2 linked regions of the Peribacillus simplex NBRC 15720 = DSM 1321 genome follow. The protein of the gene in region 2 interacts with the protein of the main gene of each other region in a pairwise test. Links are inferred from orthologs where the notes say so. Each region holds a gene or a part of one and is shown on either strand. Other genes may lie near its edges. The genes, in order: def and asd.

Region 1 (9,163 bases), 100 kb from region 2 along the record:
TATCTTCGATCAGTACGAGAAATCGATCAAGCAAGGCTGGACTGAAATCAGGTTCCACTGCCGAAAAGACAAGGATTGCCTGGTCTACATTTGAGATTTGCGGACGTATCAATTCATTCTTTCGCGGTTTTATTTCGGTCACGGTTCCGTCCGTTTTATTTTCCGCTTCAAAAACCACATAATCACCCACAAGTGGCGTTACCTTATTCTTCCTGAACACTCCCCGTCCGCGGCATTGATATACCTCTTCACCATCAAGGACATAATAAAATCCACTTAATGCTTTGATAATTTTTCCTTCGGGCATAACCACACTCCTAATTATTAGATTTATTCTGGATAAGAGACGGCTTGGTCGATGATGACCTGATTGTCCCGCATGACTTTATATCCTGCTTTCTTATCCGGGGAAACCATTAATTCGATCGTTCTCTTGGCATTTTCCACGATAAAGAATGTTTCTTTGGGCTCCGTCATGCTATTATTGATATCCTCAATGAAAATTTGTATTTTTTGCGCTTTGCCTGGTTCAACCGGATCATACTCGATTTTGACTTCCTCCGTTACACTCTTAGGAGGAATCTCTTCTTTCCCTTTTGAAAGGACTACTTTCACAGTACTGCCCTTTTCCACCTTCGTGGCAGGTTCCGGTGACTGGGAAATGACAAGCCCCTCTGCTACGGAATCATCATAGACTTTTTCTTCGACCTCAACCTTTATTCCACTCTCACTTGAATAATCATTAAGGCCAGTTTCATTGAACCCCGTTAAGTTCTTCAAGCTAAGCAGATCTTCCCCTTTACTGACCGTTAACTCAAGCTCCGTTTCGGATGGTACGACTCCAGTGGCACCCGAAGGCGATTGTTCTATGATCGTGCCGGCAGCACTGTCATCATATTTTTCAGTCACGCTTATGTTTTTGAATCCCATTTTTTCAAGCAGGGATTTAACATCCGAGTAGTCTCGGCCTTCATAGCTAGACAATGAAATCGTCTCTTTACCAATGCTTTCATAAATATCGATTTCTGCGCCTTCCTTGACCGTCTTACCTTCCTTAGGATTGGTTTTGATTACAAGACCAGCTTCAACCTCTTCATCTTCAATCTTGATCGTTTCTCCAATTTCCAATTTCAATTCAAGCAGATCAGTAATGGCATCATCCAATTCTTTCCCTTTAAGGTCAGGGATCGTCACTTCCTTCGAAACAAGGAGGGGAGGTACAACAGTGACAGATAAAACAGCAAGCAGGGCGAGAACTAAAAAGGTGGTCACCAAGATAGCAGGCATGTTCTTTCGTTTTTTACCTTTGTGTTCCGACTTATTTTTTTGTTTCTTCTGTTTCTTTTGTTTTTTCTGTTTCTTTTTCGATTTACTCTCTGCTTCTGATTCACTTTCTTCTTCGTCCGCATAGACTAATGTATTTTTTTCAGGACCCCTAATGATTGTCTCATCGATGCTTGAAAGCTGATCATCCGTTATGACGGGGATGGCTTTTGTTGCATCATGATCTTCGGGAATCGCAAAAGGCAGTTCATTTGAACGCTCCGGATTAAGCGACGTCCGCATATCATCTTCCATTGAGTCCACGCTCTCATAGCGGTAATATGAATCTTTGGCTGTCGCTTTCAAGATAATATTTTCCACACTCTGAGGTATTTCAGAGTTCCAGCGTTTTGGCGAAGGAGTTTCCGATTGTAAATGTTTAAGAGCTATCGAAACGGCTGATTCACCAGAAAAAGGCAATCTCCCCGTCAACAATTCAAACATGACGATGCCAAGTGAATAAATGTCCGATTTCTTATTGGCCATACCGCCTCTGGCCTGTTCAGGAGATAAATAATGAACCGAGCCCAAGACTGCGTTGGTCTGCGTTATGTTTGTTGCACTTAGGGCCAATGCAATTCCAAAGTCCGTAATCTTGACGGTTCCTTCTTTATCAATCAAAATGTTCTGTGGCTTGATGTCACGATGGATGATCCCATTATGATGGGCATGGGAAATCGCTGCCGTGATTTGTTTCATGATATCCAAGGCTTCATCAATTGGAATTGGATAATATTTTTGTATGTATTGCTTAAGTGTGAAACCGTCCACGTATTCCATTACAATATAATAGATGGAATCTTCTTCACCAACATCATAAATACTTACGATATTCGGATGGGCCAAACTGGTTGCCGATTGGGCTTCCCGATTGAAGCGCTTGATGAACTCTTCGTCATTATTAAAATCCATGCGAAGGATTTTCAATGCAACATCCCTATCTAAGATCATATCCCTTGCAAGATAAACATTCGCCATACCGCCGCCGCCGACCATCTCGATCAGTTTATAGCGGCCGTTGATTCTTCTACCAATCAACATTCAATTCACCTGCTTTCACTTTCTTCAGTAAATTGAACAAGCACAAGTGTGATATTATCTTCCCCACCGTAGTGATTGGCCTTATCTATTAATGAATTCGCCATCTCTTCAAGTGGCCGTCCATTGGTTATCGTTTCTTCCAGTTCCTGTTCACTTACTTTATTCGTCAAACCATCCGAACAAAGCAATAGTAAATCATTTTCTTCGAAGATGACCGTCAAAATGTCCATTTCCACTTGCATTTCTGTCCCCAAGGCTCGTAATAAAACATTTTTCCGTGGATGGTTTTCTGCATCTTCCTTCGAAATCTGCCCGGAACGGACCAATTCGTTAACAAGTGAATGATCTTCCGTGACCTGCTTAAAACCGCTCTCATTATACAAATAACATCGGCTGTCCCCGATGTTGGCAATGGTAGCAAACTTGTCGGTGCAAATGGCTGCAACAATGGTGGTCCCCATGCCTTTACATTCCGTATTCGCTTCTGCATGTTCAAAAAGCAACTGATTGACCAAGAAGATTTGCTGCTTCAGCCAACCCTCGGCATCATTTGCCGTTTCGATACCGGCGGATACTTCCCAGCCCTTTTTCAGAAGGTCTATCGTCATTGCACTGGCTACATCCCCGGCACGGTGGCCGCCCATGCCATCTGCAACGATGGCAAGGCGAACGCCTTCCGAGTTCTTAAAGATCCCGCCATTATCTTCATTATGCTGGCGGACTTTTCCACGGTCTGTCTTAAATATTGCCCTCATAGGGTCACCTCGTCTCTTCTTTGCGCTCCTTGGCCCGAAGCTGGCCGCAGGCTGCGTCAATATCACTGCCTTGTTCCCTTCGGATCGTTACATTAATGCCGCGCTTCTTCAATGTTTTTTCAAACTCAAAAATTTGGTCCCGAGGTGTACGTACATAGTTGCGTTCAGGTACATAGTTAACCGGTATTAAGTTGACATGGCATTTTATCCCGGTTATTAAATTTGCTAATTCTTCTGCGTGCTCCACTGTATCATTTTCGCCACCGAATAGACCATATTCAAAACTTACACGGCGACCTGTTTTTTCTGTATAGTATTTGATGGCTTCAATCAAGTCAGGAAGTTTGTAGGCCTTATTGATCGGCATCAATTTACTTCTCAATTCCGTGTTCGGTGCATGAAGGGAAACAGCAAAGTTTATTTGCATGCTTTCTTCGGCAAACTTATAGATTTTAGGTATGATTCCACTTGTGGAAACGGTAATATGACGAGCCCCGATGTTCAAGCCCTTTTCATGGTTTATATTCTTCAGGAATGACATCATATTGTCATAGTTATCAAACGGTTCACCGATTCCCATGATAACGACAGAACTAACACGTTCTTCCGATTCGTCAAGTGCTTGCTGAACTTTAACGACCTGGGCAACAATTTCCCCTGATTCAAGATTCCGCTTTAAACCGCCAAGTGTCGACGCACAGAATGTACAGCCAATTCTGCAGCCTACCTGCGTTGTCACGCAAATGGAGTTTCCGTATTCATGGCGCATCAACACCGTTTCAATCGAATACCCATCATGGAGTTCAAATAAAAACTTTATGGTCCCGTCATTTGACGTTTGCTGAATCAACGTTTTCAATGTTGTGAAGGTGAATTGTGATTCCAGCTTATCCCGTAATGTTTTCGAAAGGTTGGACATATCTTCAAAACTGGAGACACGCTTTTTATAAAGCCAGTCATATACTTGATCGGCCCGGAATGCCTTCTCTCCATTTTGAATAAGCCATTCTTTAATTTGGTGAAGCTCTAATGAGTAGATCGATGGTTTTTCTGGTGTCGTGTCTTTTCTTACTCTTGATGATTTAGTGATTTCTGCCATTACAGCACCTTCTTTCTAAAACTCGCAATAAAGAATCCGTCACTGCTAAAATATTGCGGAAAAACTTGCAGCGTATGACCCTCGATAAATGGCTGAACGCTTTCAGGCATTCTTGTGGACAAGGTTGCATCGCTTTCAAAATCCGGATGGCTTTCCAAAAATGCTGCAGCGACTTTTTCATTTTCTTCTTTATCCACCGTACAGGTACTATATACTAACCTCCCGCCTTGCTTAACAAGCGGGGCAGCTGATTCCAATAATTGTTTTTGTATACTTGAGAGTTTCATTATATCATCTTTTGTTTTAGTGTACTTTACATCAGGCTTCCGGCGCATGACTCCCAACCCGGAACATGGTGCATCGATCAGGACCCTGTCAAACCCTTCCTTATTAAAGTGTTCTTGCACTTTTCTGCTATCAAGGGCCATTGTCTTAATGTTGTTTCTGAGTTTCAGGCGCTCCGCCTGCTCTTTTATGAGCTTGACCTTATGCTCATGAAGGTCGAGCGCATATACTTGTCCAGTGGTCAAACCTTCTGCGATATGTGTCGTTTTCCCTCCAGGTGCAGCACAGCAATCAAGTACAGCATCATTTTCATTCGCACCCAATGCATGTGCAACAAGCATTGAACTCTCGTCCTGAATCGATAAATACCCCAATTTATAGCTTTCTGAATGAGCAAGATTCCCTTTATAACTGACGATTGCTTCGGGAACGACTTCACTTGCTTCAACATCATATCCTTCTTCAGTTAATATGCTGATTAGTTCAGAGCGTGAAATCTTCTTTAAATTAACCCGTCCTGTCTGTAATGGTGCGGTTAAGTTTATTTCACACATTTCCTTGGTTTTTTCATAACCAAATTGCTCCACCCAACGCTTGACCAACCAAATTGGATGACTCACTTCTATGGAAAGCCGTTCCATATCATCTTTAATATCATCTAAAGAAGGAACACCATTTCTTTGAATATTACGAAGCACACCATTTACCATCGAAGATGTACCCTTGTGTCCGCGCTTTTTGGAAATTTCGACAGCCTCGAATATGATTGCATGATCAGGCACTTTATCTAAATAGACCATTTGATAAACGGAAAGTCTGAGTAAGTTGATGACCCAGCTTTGCGTTTTTTTAGGTTGTTTAATATACGGGCTCAAATAATAATCCAAAGTCATCTTCCGCTGTATGGTACCGTAGCTTATTTCTGTAAGCAAACCGCTGTCCACGACGGATAACTGGTGCTTTTTAATCAAGTTGTTCAATAATAGGTTACTGTAGGATTGGTTTTTCTCTACAGATTCCAAAATATCGAGAGCGATTTCACGTACTCCCTTTTTAGTTTGCTTCATTCTGTTCTCCTAACTTCATGCCTGCTTTAATGAACGACCCGGCTCCGCGCAAGTAATCTTTCGCCGGCATTTTTTTCTTTCCTGAAGGCTGCAGTTCTGTCACTAGTATTGCCGTCTCGTTGCCTGTCGAAACGATGAAACCATCATTTTGTACATCAAGGACCGTGCCCGGCAAGGCCTGTTTGCCGTCTTCTAGTTTCTTTACTTGCCAAATTTTCAAAATGGAACCGTCTAAGGTTGTATAAGCAACAGGCCAAGGATTCAGGCCGCGTACATGGTTATAGATGTCTTCCCCTGATTTCGACCAGTCGATTTTTTCCTGCGACCGTTTGATGTTAGGTGCAAAAGACGCTTTAGCCTCATCTTGCTTGATCGCCTGTAACTCCTCATTTATAAGTTTCGGAAGTGTCTCTGCAAGTAAATCCGACCCTATCTTACTTAATTTATCATGCAGTGTACCGACATTGTCTTCTTCCTCTATAGTAACTTCCGCCTGAGTCAATATATCACCGGCATCCAATTTTTCCGCCATATACATGATGGTTATCCCAGTCTTTTCTTTCCCCTGTAAAATGGAATAATGAATGGGCGCCCCTCCACGCAGTTCAGGAAGCAGGGAGGCGTGTACATTAATACAACCGTACTTAGGGGCATCCAACAATTCATTCGGTAGGATTTGTCCGAAAGCCGCCGTCACCACTAAGTCAGCATTCAATGCAATGATCTTTTCAAGTTCTTCTTTTTCACGGATTCTTTCGGGCTGATAAACGGGAATCCCCTGCTTTTCGGCTTCTACCTTAACTGGCGGCGGCGTTAGCACCTTTTTGCGGCCTACTGGACGATCGGGCTGTGTGACAACAGCGATCACATCATACCCTTCATCAATGATTCTTTTCAATACCGGCACTGAAAAGTCCGGTGTACCCATAAAAATAATTTTTGTCATTCTTCTCCAAACCTTTCTAACTCTTCTTCCGAAATATACCGGGAAACCTTACTTGTAAATAAAACTCCTTGCAGATGATCGATTTCGTGCTGAAGGGCCCTTGCGAGGAAATCTTCCGCTTCTATCTCGAAAAAAGATCCTTTTCGGTCTTGTGCCCGGACCTTGACACGGTATGGACGCGATACTTCACCATATAAACTCGGGAAGCTCAAGCATCCTTCAACACCTGTCTGTTCGCCATCCATTTCCACCACTTCCGGATTAATCAGTTCGATTGCACCTGATCCTTCCTCTATTTCAACGACGGCCACTTGCTTTTTCACGCCAACCTGAGGTGCTGCAAGTCCAACGCCATCCGCCTCCACCATCGTTTCATACATGTTATTTAACAGCTTTGCCAACTTTTTATCAAAACTTGTTACTTTATCGCATTTTTGTTGTAAAATTTTTTCAGGAAACAAGACAATCGGTAAAATAGCCAAAATTAAAGGTACCCTCCTAGATATGAAAAACAACACTTCATTATATAAAAACGCAAGCTGTAACAGCTCGCGGTAATCATCCATCTCTTAAACAATTACATCATGATCTGTGGATTTAAATCTATTGAAATCTGCAGATGATTCTGAGCGGTTTCTTTTTGGTAATGCTCCAAAAGTGTTCGTAAATGCTGATTCAGGTCCGGCTCTCGTTTGTATTTTATCAGACATTGATAGCGATATCTATTGTTGATTCGACTAATGGGCGAAGCAACCGGACCTAGTACGATAGAATCCCGATTCAATCGTGAGCCTAAATAATTGGTAATTTTCTCAGTAACACTCACCGTCTTCATTAAGTCTTCATGTGAAACGGTTATAAGGACAACATAATAATAGGGAGGGTAATGACTTTGCCTCCTTAGATGCATCTCCCGTTCATAAAAAGCATCATAATCCTGTAACGCAGAAAGCTCGATGCTGTAGTGCTCAGGCGTATAGGTTTGGATGACCACTTCTCCCGGAAGCTGATGACGTCCCGCCCTTCCGCTGACTTGTGTCAGCAGCTGGAATGTTTTTTCCGAAGAACGGAAATCAGGCAGATGTAGCATCGTATCAGCTGAAAGGACTCCAACAAGGGTGATATTAGGAAAATCAAGGCCCTTGGCTATCATTTGGGTGCCTAACAATATATCGGCCTTCCCTTCACCAAAGGCATTCAGCAACCGCTCATGTGAACCCTTCTTACTCGTCGTGTCAACATCCATTCGTATTACCCGTGCTTCAGGGAGGATTTTTGCAAGCTCTTCTTCAACCTTTTGAGTTCCTGTACCGAAGAACCTTATATGTTCACTTTCACATTCAGGGCAAACGGAAGGCATCCCTTCTTCAAAACCGCAATAATGGCATTTCATTATATCATTAAAGCGATGATATGTAAGTGAAATGTCACAATTAGGGCAGTTGATGACCAATCCGCAGCTTCGGCACATCACAAAGGAAGAATGCCCCCTTTTATTTAGCATCAGAACTGTTTGCTCCCCCTTCTCAAGCCGGTCTTTCAGCTTGGTAAAGAGCAGCTCCGAAAACATGGAACGATTTCCCGTTCTTAGTTCTTCCCTCATATCTACAATATCCACTGCTGGCAACACATTTTTATTCATCCTCTGGCTAAGGGTCAATAATTTATAGACGTTTTTCTTGGCTCGCGCAAAAGATTCAAGTGTAGGTGTGGCGCTGCCAAGAATAACCGGACACCTATATGATTTTGCTCTTTCAATGGCGACGTCCCTGGCGTGGTACCTTGGCGTTTCTTCTTGCTTATAACTGGATTCATGCTCTTCATCAATGATGACCAGTCCCAGGTTTTCAAAAGGAGCAAACACGGCTGAACGCGCGCCAACCACCACTTTTACTTCTTTACGATGAATTTTTCGCCATTCATCATATTTTTCACCTACGGATAAACCACTATGCATGACAGCTACCTGCTCCCCAAATCGTTCCTTAAACCTTTTCACCGTCTGTGGCGTTAAAGAGATTTCAGGTACAAGCATGATGGCTTCCTTCCCTTTTTCGATGACAGAGGCAATTGCCTGTAGATACACTTCCGTTTTCCCGCTGCCGGTTACACCATATAAAAGGAAGACATCATGTTCATCATGATGAATTTTCTCGTGGATGGGCTTCAAGGCAGCTGCTTGTTCAGCTGTTAGTGTAAAGGGAGTGGATTTTTCGAACACACGGTTTTCATATGGATCACGGTATATTTCTTGGTCCATTTCCGCCAAGGCACCTTTTGACACTAGGGATTTGACGGTACCGCTTGATGTGTTTATCAATTCAAGCAATTCTTTTAACGGAATTGGTTCTTGATGTTCAATAAAATAATGAAGGAGTTCCTGTTGTTTTTTTGCATGGCTGGACATGGCCGATGCCATTTCTTTCAGTTCCTTAGGGGAAAGCACAGATTTAATGACACGGACCGTCTTCTTATTAAGTCGGTTTTTCACATTATATACGAGCTCAAGATTGCCATTTTGCATTTCCTTTTGGAAGAGGGAAGCGTTCTCCCCTTCAATCACGTCTTTCCAAGATATTGAATCATTTTTTCCGAAAAGGTTTTGAATGAAGGGAGGGAGCTGATCCTTTTTAGCTTCAACGACTTT
Region 2 (17,165 bases):
AGGGAATTTTTCATTTTCCTGATAGACCCCTGCTTCAATATCCTGCTTCAGGTAATCAATGACCTGCAAATATAAATGTCGACTATCTGATTTTATTGACATACAGTTTCCCCCAGCTAATTTCTTAAGACATCAGACCTCTGATGTTGAATCATTCCTACTAATCGAAAATAATATAACATTTTTTTTGATATAAATAAATAGTGTTTTACTATTTACTTTAAAAGAATTTAGGAGAAATTACCCTTCCCTGTGTCTTTCAATCTAGAGAAGGCCGCGGAATTTGTACGATTATTCTCCTAAATCAGATAAATTAATTTTTGAAAATGCAAAATGAATGCAGCTCTGTTCAAGATGCTGTTTTCCTGTATAATAGGATTTATCTTCTTTGAAGGGATGTACACAAGATGTTAAAGATTACAGAATACACGATCGAAAAATTGAATGATCCATTTGGTATTTTGTCCGGGGAACGTTACGAGTTGTTCTTGGATATTGAAGTGCCTGAAGAGGATGAGCTCTTTTCAGAAAATGGTTTATATATCCGGGTGCTTTTTGCTGTGGAAGAACAAATAGGCAAATTGATTAAATATGATATTTTTGAAAAAGGGAACGAAGGCGCACTTGAATTCGATTTAGAAGAAGATGAAGAAGCGATGATTACCGACTTCTGCCTTAAACATTTAAACGAGGCGATGAATAATTAAAAAACCGGGCTGCAGCCCGGTTTTTTTTTCTATGATGAATGCGCTTCATCCTGTTCATCTTTAGTAACCAATACATTTCGTGGTTTACTGCCTTCATATGGACCGACAATTCCCCTCGCTTCCATTTCATCAATCAATCTTGCTGCCCGTGTATATCCAATCCGGAAACGTCGCTGCAGCATGGAAACAGATGCAGTCTGCATTTCTACGATCAAGGACACCGCATCCCCGTATAAACTATCTTCGACTTCACCATTTGAAGTTTCTGCAATTTCATCCGGTATCATTTCTTCGTTATATTGTGCTTTTTGCTGTGAAATGACATATGTGACAACTTCCTCGACTTCATTGTCGGATAAAAAGGCCCCTTGGACGCGAACCGGTTTTGAAGCTCCTGCAGGCAGGAAGAGCATGTCACCCCGGCCTAACAGTTTTTCGGCTCCGCCCATGTCGAGTATCGTTCTCGAATCGGTCATTGAAGAGACACTAAAAGCAATCCGAGATGGGATGTTCGCTTTAATGACCCCTGTAATTACATCTACGGATGGCCGCTGAGTGGCAATAATCAAATGGATGCCAGCTGCACGTGCCATTTGTGCAAGACGTGTGATGGCATCCTCTACATCATTTGAGGCGACCATCATCAAATCCGCCAGCTCATCGACAATGACTACGATATAAGGCAAGAGCGGTTGTTTTGCATCTTCTTCTATGTTATACCGGTTAATATAATCGTTGTAGCCTTCAATATTACGTGTACCGGAATGGGAAAATAACTCGTAGCGCCTTTCCATTTCACTGACAACTTTTTGTAAAGCCTGTGCAGCTTTCTTTGGATTTGTCACTACAGGTGCGAGTAAGTGGGGAATTCCATTATAGACATTCAACTCCACCATTTTTGGATCGATCATCATCATTTTCACTTCATGCGGTTTTGCCCGCATCAGAATACTCGTGATAATCCCGTTGATACAAACGGATTTCCCGCTGCCAGTAGCACCAGCCACTAGTAAATGCGGCATTTTATTGAGCTCCGCTTTAACCGCTTCACCAGAAATATTCCGCCCTAAGCCTATTTGCAGTTTTGCGTCAGGCTTGTCAACTTCTTTGGCCTCTAATACTTCCCTTAATGACACCATTGCCACTTCGGAGTTAGGCACTTCTATACCGATAGCCGATTTTCCGGGAATCGGAGCTTCGATCCTAATATCCTTTGCGGCCAGTGCAAGCGCCAAGTCATCGGATAGGCTGACAATTTTACTTACCTTCACCCCTACATCCGGATGAACTTCATACTTGGTTACGGCTGGGCCTAAATGAACTTGCGTGACCCTCGCTTTCACTCCAAAGCTATGAAAGGTGCGCTCAAGTTTTGCCGCATTTTCATGGATCAATTGGTACTCTCCGCTTTGGTCCGTTTTTTTGGGCTGCAATAATAATGAAAGAGGCGGCAAAAGATATTCTTTATTCTCCACTTCCGTAAAATTCATAGGTGGAACGGCATCATCTTGGTCCTCTGTACTTTCAGCTGCAGGTTCCGGAACAACCGGAATTATTTCATTTTCGTCGCTATAAGCTTTATCAGCAAAGCTGGAAATGATCCGTTCCGTCGCCATTTGCTGTGTTTCCTCTTCTTGATGAAGGGGCTGAACAGTTTCTTCATCCGGATCTTTTTCCCGTTTCTTCTTTTTCACGGGATTCTTTTTCTTTTCTTTTTTGTCTTCATTCCACGTTTTCATATCATCTCTGAATGCGGACCATTGTTTTTTGAAAAAGCCGCCGAGACCCATGAAAAACTTCCCGAGGGTTTCACCTAAAGTTTTCCCGGTCAATAGGACGGCACCTACAATGATAAAAAGGAATGAAACGATTTTCGATCCAGCTTCGTCGAATAAAAAGTATGAGGCTGCAAATAATATTGCTCCAATCATACCGCCCCCAAGGTCCTTTGTGCTGGCCTTGCCGGTCACTTCCATCCAGAATAATTCCCATGTATTCGAAATGACGCTGGGCTTCGTAAACGGTCCTCCATCTGCAAGCATGTTAAACAGCGTCACATGACTTAGTAGGAGCATGCTCGCGACAAGGAAGTACATCCCGACGAATTGCCGTTTTAACAGGTAAGGGACCTCTCTCTTTATCATCAAATAGAAGCCAGCTGCAATTGCTCCCAATAAAAAGAGGATATACCATTCCCCCATGAAGAAGCGGATTAAAAAGACCGTCCCATTTCCCACTGCTCCAAGCTTGGCAATGGCAATGATGGCCAGACCTATTAAAGTTAGGCCAATCAATTCATATTTAAGCGTTAGTTTTAACTTCTCTGTACTATTCTTTTTTCTGCGTTTCTTCTTTGCCATAATATCACCTGATTCTTCATGAAACTATTCTAACTTTCCTATTCAACATCTCTACATGATTTCCCTTCACGAAACAAACGTTCGCTCACTGATTATACCAAATAAATATGTCCCTGTCCTTGATATATATACCATTTACTCTTAAGGCGGACAATTTTCCCATATAATGAATAAAGCAGCCAAGCGGCTGCTGATTTTCATTCCAGTATATCATAATTTACCTCAGTTAGTCGTTACTACTAAGGATTCATCTGTTCGAACACATTTATGACAGCACCCGGCTGAATGTGTACATTCATATAATCTTCAGGATCCGTGCTTACAATTCGATCAATTCGAAACGTGCGGCCACCGTCATGTTCAACCATCACATGTACACCATTATAGATCATTTCTATTAAATTTGCCGTCTTCTCATGGTGATGAGGGAAAATTATTTCTTCAGGAACGATCGTATAAAGCGTCATTGCAGAAGCCCCTCCTCTTCCCCAGCAATTTTGGGCCTTCTTTCTTCCATGAAGCTATTTAGTTTTCTCATGGCCTGGCCTACTCCTCCTACATCATCGATCATACCGATTTCAACTGCCTCTGCCCCGATTACATTCGTGCCAATATCACGGGTTAAATTTCCTTTAGCAAACATTAAATCCTTAAAACTTTCTTCCGTAACGTTAGAGTGCCTCGTAACAAATTTAATGACTCTTTCCTGCATTTTATCCAAGTATTCAAAGGTTTGAGGCACGCCAATGACTAGCCCTGTCAAACGAATGGGATGAATCGTCATCGTTGCTGTTTCTGCTATAAAGCTATGGTCACACGAAACCGCAATCGGCACACCGATCGAATGCCCCCCGCCAAGTACAATGGAGACGGATGGCTTTGAAAGGGAAGCCAGCATTTCTGCGATGGCCAGTCCCGCTTCGACATCTCCTCCCACTGTATTTAAAATGACAAGCAGCCCCTCTATATTGGGATTTTGTTCAATTGCCACAATTTGCGGAATAACATGTTCATATTTGGTCGTTTTATTTTGAGGCGGCAGCTGCATATGTCCTTCAATTTGTCCAATGATCGTCAAACAATGGATTTTTGAGTCCTGAGATAGTTGCGGAACATTAGTAGCCCCCAGCTGCTGGATCTTTTCGATTAAAGTTGAATTCTTACCTTCCTGCTTGCCTTCATTTTCATTTGGTAATGGTGCATTATCCACTATGCCAACCCCTTTCTCTTAAGCCTATAGCTTTATTATGTCTCGAGTCTCGGACTTCATTCTTCAAGATAAAAGAGGTTTGACACAGAAAAAAAAACCCCTGACTGTTCAAATCAGGGGTTCCTTACTTAATATTCCATAATGATTGGTAAAATCATTGGGCGTCGTTTCGTTTTTTCATAGAAGAATTGGTTTAACGCATCACGCATTTCCTGCTTCAGCGTGGACCAATCAAAAGGTTGGCGCGACCCATTTTTCTTTACGATTTCACTTACTATTTCAGTTGCTTCCCCAATCATTTTTTCTGATTCGCGAACATATACGAAGCCCCTTGAAATGATTTCAGGGCCAGCTGCAATGCTTTTATCCTGACGGTTCAACGTGACCACTACAATCAAAATGCCATCCTGGGATAATAAGCGCCGATCACGAAGAACGATATTACCCACATCTCCAACACCGCTGCCATCTATCAAGATATTTCCTGCAGAGACTTTGCCGGAAAGACCCATTTTATTGCCCTTTAGTTCAATGACATCACCTTTTTCGGCAATTATGATGTTTTCTCGTTTAATCCCCGCGGCTATCCCAACTTTTTGATGGGCATATAAATGGCGGTATTCCCCATGTACAGGGATGAAGAATTTAGGATTCATCAAATTGATCATCATTTTAAGTTCTTCCTGGCTGCCATGCCCTGTTACGTGCACTTTATATTTATTTGCAGATACCACTTCCGCACCTACCCTGTATAGTAAATCGACGGTTTTGGATAAAATAAGTTCGCCGCCTTGTAGGGGTGATGCACTGATCAAAACTGTATCTCCCTTTTTGATCGTTACCTGCTTGTGGGTCTGTTTAGCCATTTTTTGAAGTGCCGCAATGGGCTCCCCCTGATGACCTGTCGATAACACGACGATTTCACGGTCGTCATACTGACTAATTTCATTAATTGGGATTATCAGCTCTTCTTCGACCTTTAAGTAGCCAAGGTTCAAGGCAGTTTCATAAACGCGTTGCAGGCTTTTTCCTACAACTGCCACTTTTCTGCGACTTGCTGCCGCTGCATTGAAAACATGTTGAATCCGATTGATGTTCGAAGCGAAGCACGCAACGATGATCCTTCCGGATGCAGCATGAAAAGCCTCTGTAATATCTTTGGCCACAACTGCTTCTGATGTCGTATAACCTGGCCTCTCGGCACCGGTACTATCCGAAAGCAAGCATAGGACACCTTCTTCACCGATGCTAGCCATTTTACCGATTTCCGGTTTATATAGATCTGTTGCTGCTTGGTCGAATTTGAAATCCCCTGTATAAACGATTGCACCTTCACGAGTGTGGATCACGATTCCGACGGAATCAGGAATACTATGGTTAGTCCGGAAAAAAGACACGGCTGCTTGAGGGAAACTTAAAAGAGAATCCGAATCGATTTCAGTGAATGTTGCCCTGCCGTTAAAGCCATCTTCTTTTAATTTCGTTTTGATTAAAGCAAGTGTAAGCTTTGTTCCATAAACAGGTACTGGTAAATATTTCAAGACATAAGCAAGCGCTCCCATATGGTCTTCATGACCATGAGTAATGAATATCCCCTGCACCCGTTCCTTATTATCCATCAAATAAGAAATATCAGGGATAACCGCATCGATTCCGAGCATTTCGTCTTCTGGCAACATTAACCCTGCATCAAGAAGATAGATGTCCTCGTTCACCTCGACGACGTACATATTTTTACCAAGTTCCCCTTGTCCTCCAAGAGAAATCACTTTTATTCCATTATTTTTATCTTTACCCAATCGAATATCCTCCTTAAAAATCCCGTTCATAATTTCCCAATGATTTCATTATAACCGATGTTCAAAAAACATGACAACACTTACCATTTTCAGAGGGACTTTTTCATTTAATTCAAAAAAACAACCTATTATGTAAGAGATCCTTTGTACTTTTATCGAGTTTCGATTGATCATAAAAAAATCCAAATATTTTCATCCCGAAATCGGAAAGTAAATCCCATTCATATACATCATTATGTAAAAACAAGCCAATCTTCAACGATCAGCTTGTTCCGTGTCTTTTTATTTTTTTAATACCTTTGTTAATGCAAGGCGCTCCTGCTCCGTCAATGGCACGATTGGAAGTCTCACCGATCCAACGTCAATTCCATATAACTGAAGCGCTGTTTTGACAGGTGCAGGGCTTGGCGCCGCAAACAAACCTTTTATAAGCGGTAACAGTTCCTGATGCAGCCGGGCTGCCTCTTTCAAATTCCCACTGATGAAGGCCTCCACTATTTTCTGCAACTCATTACCAGCAATATGTGAAGCAACCGAAACTACACCCACACCACCAATCGCCAATACTGGGAGTGTTAAAGCGTCGTCCCCACTATATAATGCAAAATCTTCATCCGTGCCGGCTATGATTTGGGTCATAGCGTTTAAATCCCCGCTCGCTTCCTTAACGGCAACGATATTAGGAATTTTCGAAAGGCGGATGATCGTTTCCGGTTCAATGTTAACCGAAGCGCGCCCAGGGATATTATATACCATAACAGGAAGAGTCGTACTAGCTGCAATAGCCTTAAAATGCTGGTACAGACCTTCTTGATTCGTTTTACTATAATACGGGGCAACTAGCATTATCGCATCGGCGCCATTTTGTTCCGCTTTTTTTGTCAACTCGATGGAAGCATACGTATTGTTGCTTCCTGTACCCATGATGATGGGTACACGTTTTTCAACAACCTTAGAAACATGACGCAATAACGCAATTTTCTCCTCCGAAGATAAAGTTGGAGATTCACCTGTCGTTCCCGAAATCACAAGCGAATCGGTTCCATTAGTTAATAAGTAATTAACCAATGAAGTCGTCTTTTGAAAATCAACATTTCCCTTGCTATCGAAAGGGGTGACCATTGCGGTTGATACTCTACCAAATATCATCATCTAACACCTCTTTAAAACCTTTATTTATTAAAAACCCTATGATTAATGTATTTCACTTTCATGCAATTGAAATGCATAGTGCAGAGAATTAACAGCTTCTATTAAATCTTCTTCTTTTACGAGTACCCAAATTGTCGTATGACTGTCCGCTGACTGGAGAATGGCAATTTCCTTTTCGGAAAGCGCTGTGACAATCTTCGCTGCAACGCCCGGCACTCCGTTGATGCCTGCACCAACTACTGAAACCTTGGCACAATTCCGTTCTATGACCGGTTCATGACCAAGCTCGGCCAAAATCGAGAGGGCAAGTTCTGTCATCTCTTCTGAAACGGTATAAACTACACCACTTGGATATATATTTATAAAGTCCACTGAAATGGAGGCATTGGCCATTGCTTTGAAAACTTCTGCCTGTAGATTATATTGATCTTTTTTCGCACGGACCTTGATTTGAGTAATCTTTGGAACATGGGCAATCCCGGTTACGAGCCTTTCACGTATGTCACTGCCCTGGCTTCCCTTGGTCACGCTTGTAACAAGTGTCCCCAAACCTTCGCTGTATGTTGACCTTATCCGAATCGGGACTTTTGCCTGCATCGCAATTTCAACGGCTCTCGGGTGAATGACCTTCGCCCCTTGATAAGCCATGTTGCAAACTTCCGTATACGAAACGATTGATAATGGACGAGCTTGATCGGCAATACGTGGATCTGCCGTCATGATTCCTTCCACATCCGTAAAAATATCGACCCGTTCCGCTTGCAATGCAGCACCTAATGCAGCAGCTGAAGTATCACTTCCACCACGGCCGATGGTCGTGATGTCCCCGTTTTTAGCAGCTCCTTGGAAACCTGCTACAACGACGACATCCTTCACTTCAAGTTCTTTCATGAGACGATCGCACTTCATTTCGATTATTTTCGCACTTGAATAGTCGGTATTCGTCAAGAATCCCGCTTGAGCTCCAGTATAAGCGACTGCATCAATACCATTTTCCAAGAGCATATTCGTAAATACGACAGATGATATCGTTTCTCCTACTGACATAAGTAAATCCTGTTCTCGTTTTGAAAGGCTGGCTTTCGCTCCATTTACTAGGGAAAGTAAGGTATCCGTTGCATAAGGATCGCCTTTTCTTCCCATTGCTGAAACCACAACCACCACTTTATAGCCTTCTTTAATCGCATTTTCTATATGTCCCTTGGCAAATGAACGGCTTGCCTCATCTCGAACGGATGTCCCTCCGTATTTCTGGACGATAATTTTCATAATATGCACCCCAAATATAAGCCAGCTTCCCGATCCGGGAAGCTGACAAAAACTCTCTATCTCTATTGGAAATTAATTTTGTGTCGAGTTCAAATTCTTACTTAACGGTAACCAAACCTAATTTCAAAAGGCTTTCAGCAATTTGAACGGAATTCCAAGCTGCTCCTTTTAATAGATTATCGGAAACCACCCATAAATGGAAGCCTTTATCTTCATCCAAATCTTTGCGAATTCGACCGACGAATACATCATTCTTGCCGACGGATGAAGCAGGAGTTGGGTATACTTGTTGTTCCGGTTCATCTTCTAACACAATTCCAGGTGCCGTTCTCATTAAATCCTTGATTTGAGAAGCCGCTATGCCTTCTTTTTCAACTTCAATGTATACAGATTCCGAATGACCTGTAACCACAGGAAGCCTTACGCAAGTTGCAGCTACTGGAAGGTCTTGCATATGCATGATTTTCTTTGTTTCATTAATCATTTTCATCTCTTCGAATGTGTACCCGTTATCTTGGAATTTATCGATTTGGGGAATGACGTTAAATGCGATTTGATAATGCTTTTCGTCCCCTTTGACCGGTAAAATTTTCGGTTCTATTTCTTTTTCATCAAGCAAGTCGCGAGCTTGTTCCTTTAATTCATTTATCGCTGCAGCACCTGCACCAGAAACAGCCTGGTAAGTAGAAACAACAATTTTTGATAAGCCATATGTCTGGCGGATAGGCTCTAATGCCACAACCATTTGGATAGTTGAACAATTCGGGTTTGCAATGATCCCATTATGCTGTTTCAAGTCTTCTTCATTTACTTCAGGAACGACTAGCGGCACATTTTCATCCATGCGGAAAGCGCTCGTATTATCCACTACTATCGCACCGCGTTTCACTGCTTCTGGAGCCAATTCCTTAGACACGCTTCCTCCAGCACTGAATAAAGCGATATCGATGCCTTCAAAGCTTTCAGGTTTTGCTTCCTGCACTTCGATTTCTTCGCCCTTAAACGTAAGTTTGATTCCTGCAGAACGAGCCGATGATAAAAAGATGATATTCTTAATCGGTAAGTCCCTTTGTTCGAGTGTTGAAATCATTTGTTGTCCTACTGCTCCAGTTGCTCCCACAACTGCAATACGCAATCCCTGTGTCTCAGTCATTTATACATACTCCTTTTCTATCTCTTAAATTAGTTATTTGTTGGATTTATTACTTCTTGTTCAGAATATCATTTATTTTATCACATTAACATTCCAAAGGGTCGCACTTTAACAAAATATTCTGGTAGTGGAGTGGTTTTTTATAACTTCAACCTACAAATTTATGCATATATGTCAGTCGTTACAAAGCTGGATCCGTGGCAGAAACTTGTTCAGGCTAAATCATCCTTGAACCTTTCGACGATGACAGGTTGAATCTGTTCCCTTTCCAGTGCCGATATGATCGTATCCCTTATCATGCTCATCCTTGCAACCATGGAACTTGGTTTGCCTGTGGGATTATCCTGGCCATATGGAACAAAGTAAATATCTTTTGCTGCCATCAGCCTCATTAGATTGACACCATTTAACCCAAGTGCATCATTTGTTGATATCGCGACCACGACTGGACGATGATTTCTCATCGTCGCTTTTGCAGCCATAAGTACAGGCGAATCGGTAAGAGCATTTGCCATTTTACTCATTGAGTTACCCGTTAAAGGAGCGATCACCATACAATCAAGTGGCAATTTAGGTCCTAATGGCTCTGCTTTGACGATTGTATCAACGACATGATTCCCCGTCAATTTTTCTATTCTTTCGACCCAGTCCTCGCCCTTTCCAAAACGGGTTTCCGTGTTTTGTACTGTCGATGTTACGATTGGAATGACTTCCACCCCTTCATTTACAAGTTTTTCTATTTCCGGAAACACTTCATCATATGTGCAATGTGATCCTGTTAATCCGAAACCAATCCTTTTCCCTTTGAGACTCATATTATTTTCCCCTTCCTTTTCAAGAACTCGTCTTGAATCAATAGTCCCAGTGCATTCGCTAATATCTGACCAGCTGTTTTCGGGGCAACTATACCCGGCAGGCTCGGTGCCAACAGCGCCTTAATTCCCCTTTTTTCAGCGTAACGAAAATCCGTCCCCCCCGGTTTTGAAGCAAGGTCGATGATTAATGTATGAACGGGCATATTAGCTATAACTTTTGCGGTAATTATCGGAAAAGGAATCGTATTGATACATATATCAACATTTTTCATTTCTGCAGCAAGATCATTTAAATGAAAAGGGGTTAATGCCATTTCACTGATCCTTGCAATATCTTCACTTTTTCTTGCCCCCACCTTTACTTTTGCTCCAAGTGCCTGAAATGACCGGGCTACACTCATACCGACCCTTCCCAGTCCGAGAACGGCTACATTCGATCCATGGATAGTAAAATCCGTATGTTGAATGGCCATCATGATCGCACCTTCAACAGTGGGAATCGAATTATAAATAGCCACATCATCACGTTCGAACAATAGAACGAGTTTGCGATCCACTTTCTTGAATATCTCATCGAGGTAATCGTTACTGATTCCTGCATAAAAAATGCAATGTGCCGGGGTATTTTTTATCATTTCTTCAGTCAAAACAACCTCTTCACTGGAAAAGATCGTTTCTACTTTCCCATCTGAATCCGTGCCCCGGACAGGTAAAATAACTGAATCTAATTCCATGAAATTTATATCTTCCATTTTTTCCTTAACTGCGCCGGTAAAAGCATGGTCGAGCTGTTCAAAACCTACCAATAATAGCTTTGCATCAAGCTCCGTCAGTTTACGGACAACTTCAAGCTGACGCGCATCTCCACCAATTACAGCGATTTGCAAGCCTGTGAGCATTAAAACCGTCACCTTCTTTATATAAAAGATCCTAAACATTCCTTGCCTCATGATACAATTCCTTCAGGAAGCAATTCGGTTTTTCCTACATTCTCTAGTTACCCTGCCATCTTATGTTTTCACTTAAAAAACGGTGATAAGAAAAGAAAAAACGCCCTAGCTATTGGCAGCTAAGGCGTTTTCGAGAGTGCATTTCGAAAAGTTCCAAGGAGTATGGGGCGTGCGTCATTTAACCGTCCATATGCTCTCCGTCTTTAAGTGAAAGTCCTTCCTGAAAATCAATGATGACCATATCCGCACCGATTTTTTTTATATGTTCCCATGGCACTCTTATTTCACTGCCATTCCTTATAAGGCCAAACCATTTAACAGATGGGATGATCAACGAGGTAATTTGTCCAGTTTCATCTATCTCCAAATCCGTCTGACCAAGGATTCCTAATCTTTCCGCCCTATTCACATCGACTATTTCCTTTCCGCTCAATTCGCTCAACCTCAATTTTGGTTCCCCCTTTTTCGCCTTCTATTCAATCTATATCCGAAAAAGGTAAACTTAGAAGGAATTTATCCAAATATTGTCCATAACATAGGACCCTCCCACATTCAACGAAAAAAAGCCTGACCTCCCATTAATAAAAGGAAGGTGCAGACTTGTTCGTTATTATTTGTCCCAGTTTTCCAACGGGCTCACTAATGACAAGGAATGTTTCGTAAAGATCTGATTTGCCAATTCATTGACGGTATCCTCTGTCACCGCGTCAATCTTGATGATGATATCATCAAGGGAACGGTGCTCACCCAACATCAGCTCATTTTTTCCGTTCCGGCTCATGCGGCTATTCGTGCTTTCAAGGCTGAGCATCAAGCTTCCTTTAAGTTGCTCTTTACTATTTCGTAATTCCTTTTCCGTAATGCCATCCCTTTTTAAAGTATCCAGTGTTTCCTGAATGGTTTCATACAGGCTGTCAAGCTGATTTGTGCCTGTCCCCCCATATACTGTCACCATACCGCTATCTTGATAGCTGGAATGATAGGAATAAACGGAATAGGCAAGGCCGCGTTGCTCCCTAACGTCCTGGAATAGGCGGCTACTCATGCTTCCTCCAAGAATGTTATTCAAGGTAATCAGGCTGTATGTTTTATCATTACCGATTTCCAACCCTTTGTAACCAAGGCATAAGTGGGCTTGTTCCGTATCTTTTTTACGGGTGATCCTATTTTCATGGAAGGACGGTTTGACCAATTCAAGACGGTCTTCCCCTCCTTGATACGAGCCAAAGTAGTTTTCGACTTCCTGAATCAATTTTTCATCCACATTCCCAGCAATGGACACTACCACTTTATCGGGTGTATACATGTCATGGACGTATTTTTTTAATGTATCACTATTGAACGTTTCAAGCGTATTTTCCGTCCCAAGTATAGGATAGCCAAGGGGGTGATTTTCATATACTGCCTTGCTTAAGAGGTCATGGACAATGTCATCGGGTGTGTCTTCGTACATTTTGATTTCTTCGTAGACGACATTTTTTTCTTTTTTCAATTCTTCCCCATCAAATGTTGAGTTGAAGAACATATCAGCTAGGATTTCAAGAGCATAGCTTGCATGGTTATCCATTACTTTAGCATAATAGCATGTATATTCTTTTGAAGTGAATGCATTCACCTGTCCCCCAATACTATCGAACGACTCGGCAATTTCACGCGCATTTCTCGTAGTTGTTCCTTTGAAGAACATATGCTCCAGGAAATGTGAAACCCCATTCAATTCTGGTGTTTCATTTCTTGAACCTGTTTTGATCCATACTCCAATTGCTGCTGAGCGTACAGTTGGAATATTTTCCAATACAATTCTAACTCCATTTTGACACGTGTATTTCTTAATCAACTAACATTCCTCCCAATCATTCTATGCTGCTATCGTTACCAATACATTATGGATTCGATCGCTCTTCATCTACTGCTTCCGAAACGGTAACTACATCTAAGTCTTTCTTTTTTATTTCAATTATTAACGTTTCCAATGATTTTGCAGTGGATTCCGTCGGATGCATCAATATAAATGCTCCTGGGTGTACCTTAGAAAGCACTCTTTGTTGAAGGACTTCAGGGCTTGGCTTTTGCCAGTCGATCGTATCCACACTCCACATGGCTGTCTCCATACCCAAAGAATCCGCGATTTTCACCGTTTCATCCCGGTAGCTTCCACTTGGTGGTGCGAACCATTTCATTTTCAAACCTGTCACCGCTTCAATGACTTCGTTCGTTTTTCGAATTTCCTCACGTGTAGCTTGTGCGGATATGTTTTTCATATCGGGATGTGAATAAGAATGATTTCCAATTTCATGCCCGCCACCCTTAATCATCTTAGCCAAATCAGGATTTTTCTTGGTCCAATTCCCTTCAAGGAAAAAAGTGGCCTTGACATTATTCTTTTTTAACACGGCCAACATATCTTGTAAGTATTCATTCCCCCAGGCCACATTGATTAAAAATGAAACCACTGGCTTTTCGGGATGGGCCCGGTAAATCGGAGCCGGATCCAGATCCTCCATATGTATCTTTGCAGGTACCTGCTGAAATACCAGCTTATCCTTATCGAACACGCCCTCCTTCTTCATGGCTTTATACGAATCATCAATATTTACCTTCAGGCCATTATATGCAGGAACGGTTTTCCAAACAGAATCTATTCGTGCATCCTGTGGTGCAATCTCATATTTTTTTGTTGATTCTTTTATTTGTAAAAGAAGCTCGTCCTCTTGCTTCATTGAAGCAACTGAATCATCGGTTAATTGGGTCAAATAAATTTGTGTATATGGATTTTGCACTAATAACCATGATATACCTGCAATGGCACTTATCGCAACTATCTGCTTCCATTTATTATTCATTTTTTACGCCCCCTTCATACCAAAATGTATGAAGAAAACGGACAAGGTAGAACATGACATCCTTTTAATGCCATTCACACTATGGTTATTCCTATACTTTCATGCAAAAAAAGCATGCAGATTCACAAGGAATCGCATGCCGGATTTTCATTTTTATTACGATTGAGAAGGGTTAGCTGCCTCTTTTTGCTCTTTCAGGACCGCTTTACGAGAAAGGTTTACCCTTCCTTGCTTATCAATCTCAGTAACTTTGACCAATAATTCATCGCCAAGTGAAACGACATCTTCCACTTTTCCAACTCTTTCTTCAGCCAGTTCAGAAATATGTACCAAACCGTCTTTACCATTGAAGATTTCAACGAAGGCACCGAACTTTTCGATACGTTTAACTTTACCTAAGTATAGTTCGCCCACTACGACTTCACGTACGATATCCTCAATGATTTTCTTCGCTTTTTGAATCATTGGTTCATCAGTAGAAGATATGAATACCGTTCCATCTTGTTCGATGTCGATTTTCACGCCAGTTTCTTCAATGATTTTGTTGATATGTTTTCCGCTCGGTCCAATGACATCACGAATCTTATCCGGATTTATGGACATTGTAACGATTTTTGGAGCATATTTGGATAACTGCTCACGCGGTTGATTGATTGTTGACATCATTGATTCCAAAATATGCATCCTGCCATGTTTTGCTTGAAGTAAAGCTTCTTCAAGAATCTCTCTTGAAAGACCCTCAATCTTAATATCCATTTGTAGGGCAGTAACACCTTTTGAAGTCCCTGCGACTTTAAAGTCCATGTCTCCCAGATGATCTTCCATACCTTGAATATCCGTTAAGATTGTATAGTGCTCACCTGTTTTGACAAGACCCATTGCAATACCCGCAACTGGGGCTTTCAATGGAACACCGGCATCCATCATTGCCAAAGTGCTTGCACAGATACTTGCTTGTGATGTTGAACCGTTTGATTCAAGCACTTCAGAAACAAGTCTGATTGTATATGGGAAGTCTTTATCGTTTGGAATGACAGGCTCCAAAGCTCTTTCACCAAGTGCACCATGACCAATTTCACGACGTCCTGCCCCACGGATAGGGCCAGTTTCACCAACACTGAAATGCGGGAAATTATAGTGGTGCATAAAACGTTTTGACTCTTCGGTTCCAAGTCCATCCAGAATCTGCACATCACCAAGTGCACCTAATGTACAGATGGATAGCGCTTGGGTTTGTCCGCGCGTGAACAAACCGGAACCATGTGTACGGGGCAGAATGGTAACTTCTGATGATAATGGTCTGATTTCGTCTGGATTACGGCCATCCGGACGCACTTTTTCTTCCGTGATTAAACGGCGGACTTCGGACTTGACCAATTTATTCAGGATTTCTTTGATTTGCTTTAATTTTTCTTCATCAGTTTCTTCTTCATAATGAACCAACACACGATCTTTTACTTCTTTGATCGCGTCTTCACGAGCATGTTTTTCCTGAACTTGTACAGCTTTGTTCAAGTCAGCTCCACATAGGCCTTTCACTTCTGCTTCCAGTTCAGCATCCACTTGATATAAAGTGACCTGCATTTTTTCCTTACCGATTTCAGCAACAATTTTCTCTTGGAATGCAATGATCTTCTTGATTTCATCATGTCCAAACATGATTGCTTCAAGCATGGTTTCCTCTGGTACTTCATTGGCTCCTGCTTCAACCATGTTGATCGCATCTTTAGTGCCGGCAACCGTCAGATTGATGTCACTTTGAGCTAGTTGGTCAACAGTAGGGTTAATGATGAATTCATTATTGATTCTCCCCACTACAACTCCAGCAATTGGACCTTCGAACGGTATATCGGAAACTGAAAGTGCAAGGGAAGAACCTAGCATAGCTGCCATTTCCGTAGAACAATCTTGATCGACACTCATGACCATGCTTATGATCTGAACATCGTTCCTGAAGCCATCAGCGAAAAGCGGACGGATTGGTCGATCGATTAAACGGCTTGCAAGAATGGCCCTTTCACTCGGCCGGCCTTCACGTTTGATGAAGCCTCCCGGAATTTTACCGACTGCATAGAGTCTTTCTTCGTAGTTGACTGTCAAAGGGAAGAAGTCGACATTTCTTGGTTCCTTCGAAGCTGTTGCTGTACTTAATACGGCAGTTTCTCCGTAACGGACTAAAACTGCCCCGTTTGCTTGTTTGGCCAATTGCCCTATCTCTACCGTTACATTACGGCCGGCCCAGTCAAATGAATACGTATGTTTTTCCTGTCCCATTTATTAAACCCCTCTCTGAATCTTCACTTAGAGGCTTAGTTTACCTAAACCTGTATTGGATTAAATCATTTATATGTGAAAGTAACTGAACTCAAGTTAAAACCAAACTATTCCTATTATGCACGAAAAAAACAAGCATTAACAGTAAAATGAATAAAAATTTCATTCATTTGATTATGTATATCCTGATCATTTATAAATGGAAAAGGACCCGGCTCCTGCCGAGTCCCAAGGACGAAGGCTCAGCCTTATGTAGAATACGTCCAAATCATTTGATTAACATCAAAAAAGCGGGAAATTTCCCGCCTTCCTGAAAAAATTATCTACGTAGACCTAATTTGTTAATTAGTGTACGGTAACGAGTAACGTCTTTGTTACGTAGGTAAGTTAAAAGATTACGACGTTTACCTACCATTTTAAGAAGACCGCGACGTGAATGGTGGTCTTTTTTGTGTGTGCGTAAGTGACCGTTCAAGTTGTTGATTTCTTCTGTTAATACTGCGATTTGAACTTCTGGAGACCCAGTGTCAGTATCGTGAGTTCTGAACTCAGCGATAAGTTCGTTTTTGCGTACTTGTGTAATTGCCATGTTATTATTCCTCCTAAAATTCTGTAAAATCACCTATTACCGAG

Evidence for each region.
Region 1: the proteins of asd (region 2) and def interact in binary tests that used the Escherichia coli proteins (3 or more experiments, as listed by UniProt). The link is inferred for Peribacillus simplex NBRC 15720 = DSM 1321 from one-to-one orthologs.

The regions. Positions count from the first base shown.
Region 1 is NZ_CP017704.1:980,280-989,442, forward strand. Bases 5,256-8,207 are described here. They hold def (peptide deformylase), read right to left. Parts: upstream 6,999-8,207; coding sequence 6,513-6,998; downstream 5,256-6,512. Other genes in these bases: rsmB (16S rRNA (cytosine(967)-C(5))-methyltransferase RsmB), read right to left, coding at 5,256-5,570; fmt (methionyl-tRNA formyltransferase), read right to left, coding at 5,557-6,516; priA (primosomal protein N'), read right to left, coding at 7,094-8,207. Outside these bases: rsgA (ribosome small subunit-dependent GTPase A), read right to left, coding at 1-307; pknB (Stk1 family PASTA domain-containing Ser/Thr kinase), read right to left, coding at 331-2,364; BS1321_RS04510 (Stp1/IreP family PP2C-type Ser/Thr phosphatase), read right to left, coding at 2,370-3,119; dual-specificity RNA methyltransferase RlmN, read right to left, coding at 3,124-4,218; more of rsmB, read right to left, coding at 4,218-5,255; more of priA, read right to left, coding at 8,208-9,163. UniProt on the Escherichia coli protein: Removes the formyl group from the N-terminal Met of newly synthesized proteins. Requires at least a dipeptide for an efficient rate of reaction. N-terminal L-methionine is a prerequisite for activity but the enzyme has broad specificity at other positions.
Region 2 is NZ_CP017704.1:872,949-890,113, forward strand. What follows is about bases 7,623-10,437. They hold asd (aspartate-semialdehyde dehydrogenase), read right to left. Parts: upstream 9,651-10,437; coding sequence 8,595-9,650; downstream 7,623-8,594. Other genes in these bases: dapG (aspartate kinase), read right to left, coding at 7,623-8,497; BS1321_RS04010 (dipicolinate synthase subunit B), read right to left, coding at 9,863-10,437. Outside these bases: BS1321_RS03965 (GntR family transcriptional regulator), read right to left, coding at 1-102; BS1321_RS03970 (DUF6509 family protein), read left to right, coding at 408-707; BS1321_RS03975 (DNA translocase FtsK), read right to left, coding at 737-3,067; BS1321_RS03980 (YlzJ-like family protein), read right to left, coding at 3,307-3,534; BS1321_RS03985 (ClpP family protease), read right to left, coding at 3,531-4,277; BS1321_RS03990 (ribonuclease J), read right to left, coding at 4,406-6,076; dapA (4-hydroxy-tetrahydrodipicolinate synthase), read right to left, coding at 6,359-7,228; more of dapG, read right to left, coding at 7,271-7,622; more of BS1321_RS04010, read right to left, coding at 10,438-10,465; dpaA (dipicolinic acid synthetase subunit A), read right to left, coding at 10,462-11,364; BS1321_RS04020 (YlmC/YmxH family sporulation protein), read right to left, coding at 11,594-11,863; BS1321_RS04025 (M16 family metallopeptidase), read right to left, coding at 12,026-13,252; BS1321_RS04030 (polysaccharide deacetylase family protein), read right to left, coding at 13,299-14,258; pnp (polyribonucleotide nucleotidyltransferase), read right to left, coding at 14,415-16,532; rpsO (30S ribosomal protein S15), read right to left, coding at 16,852-17,121.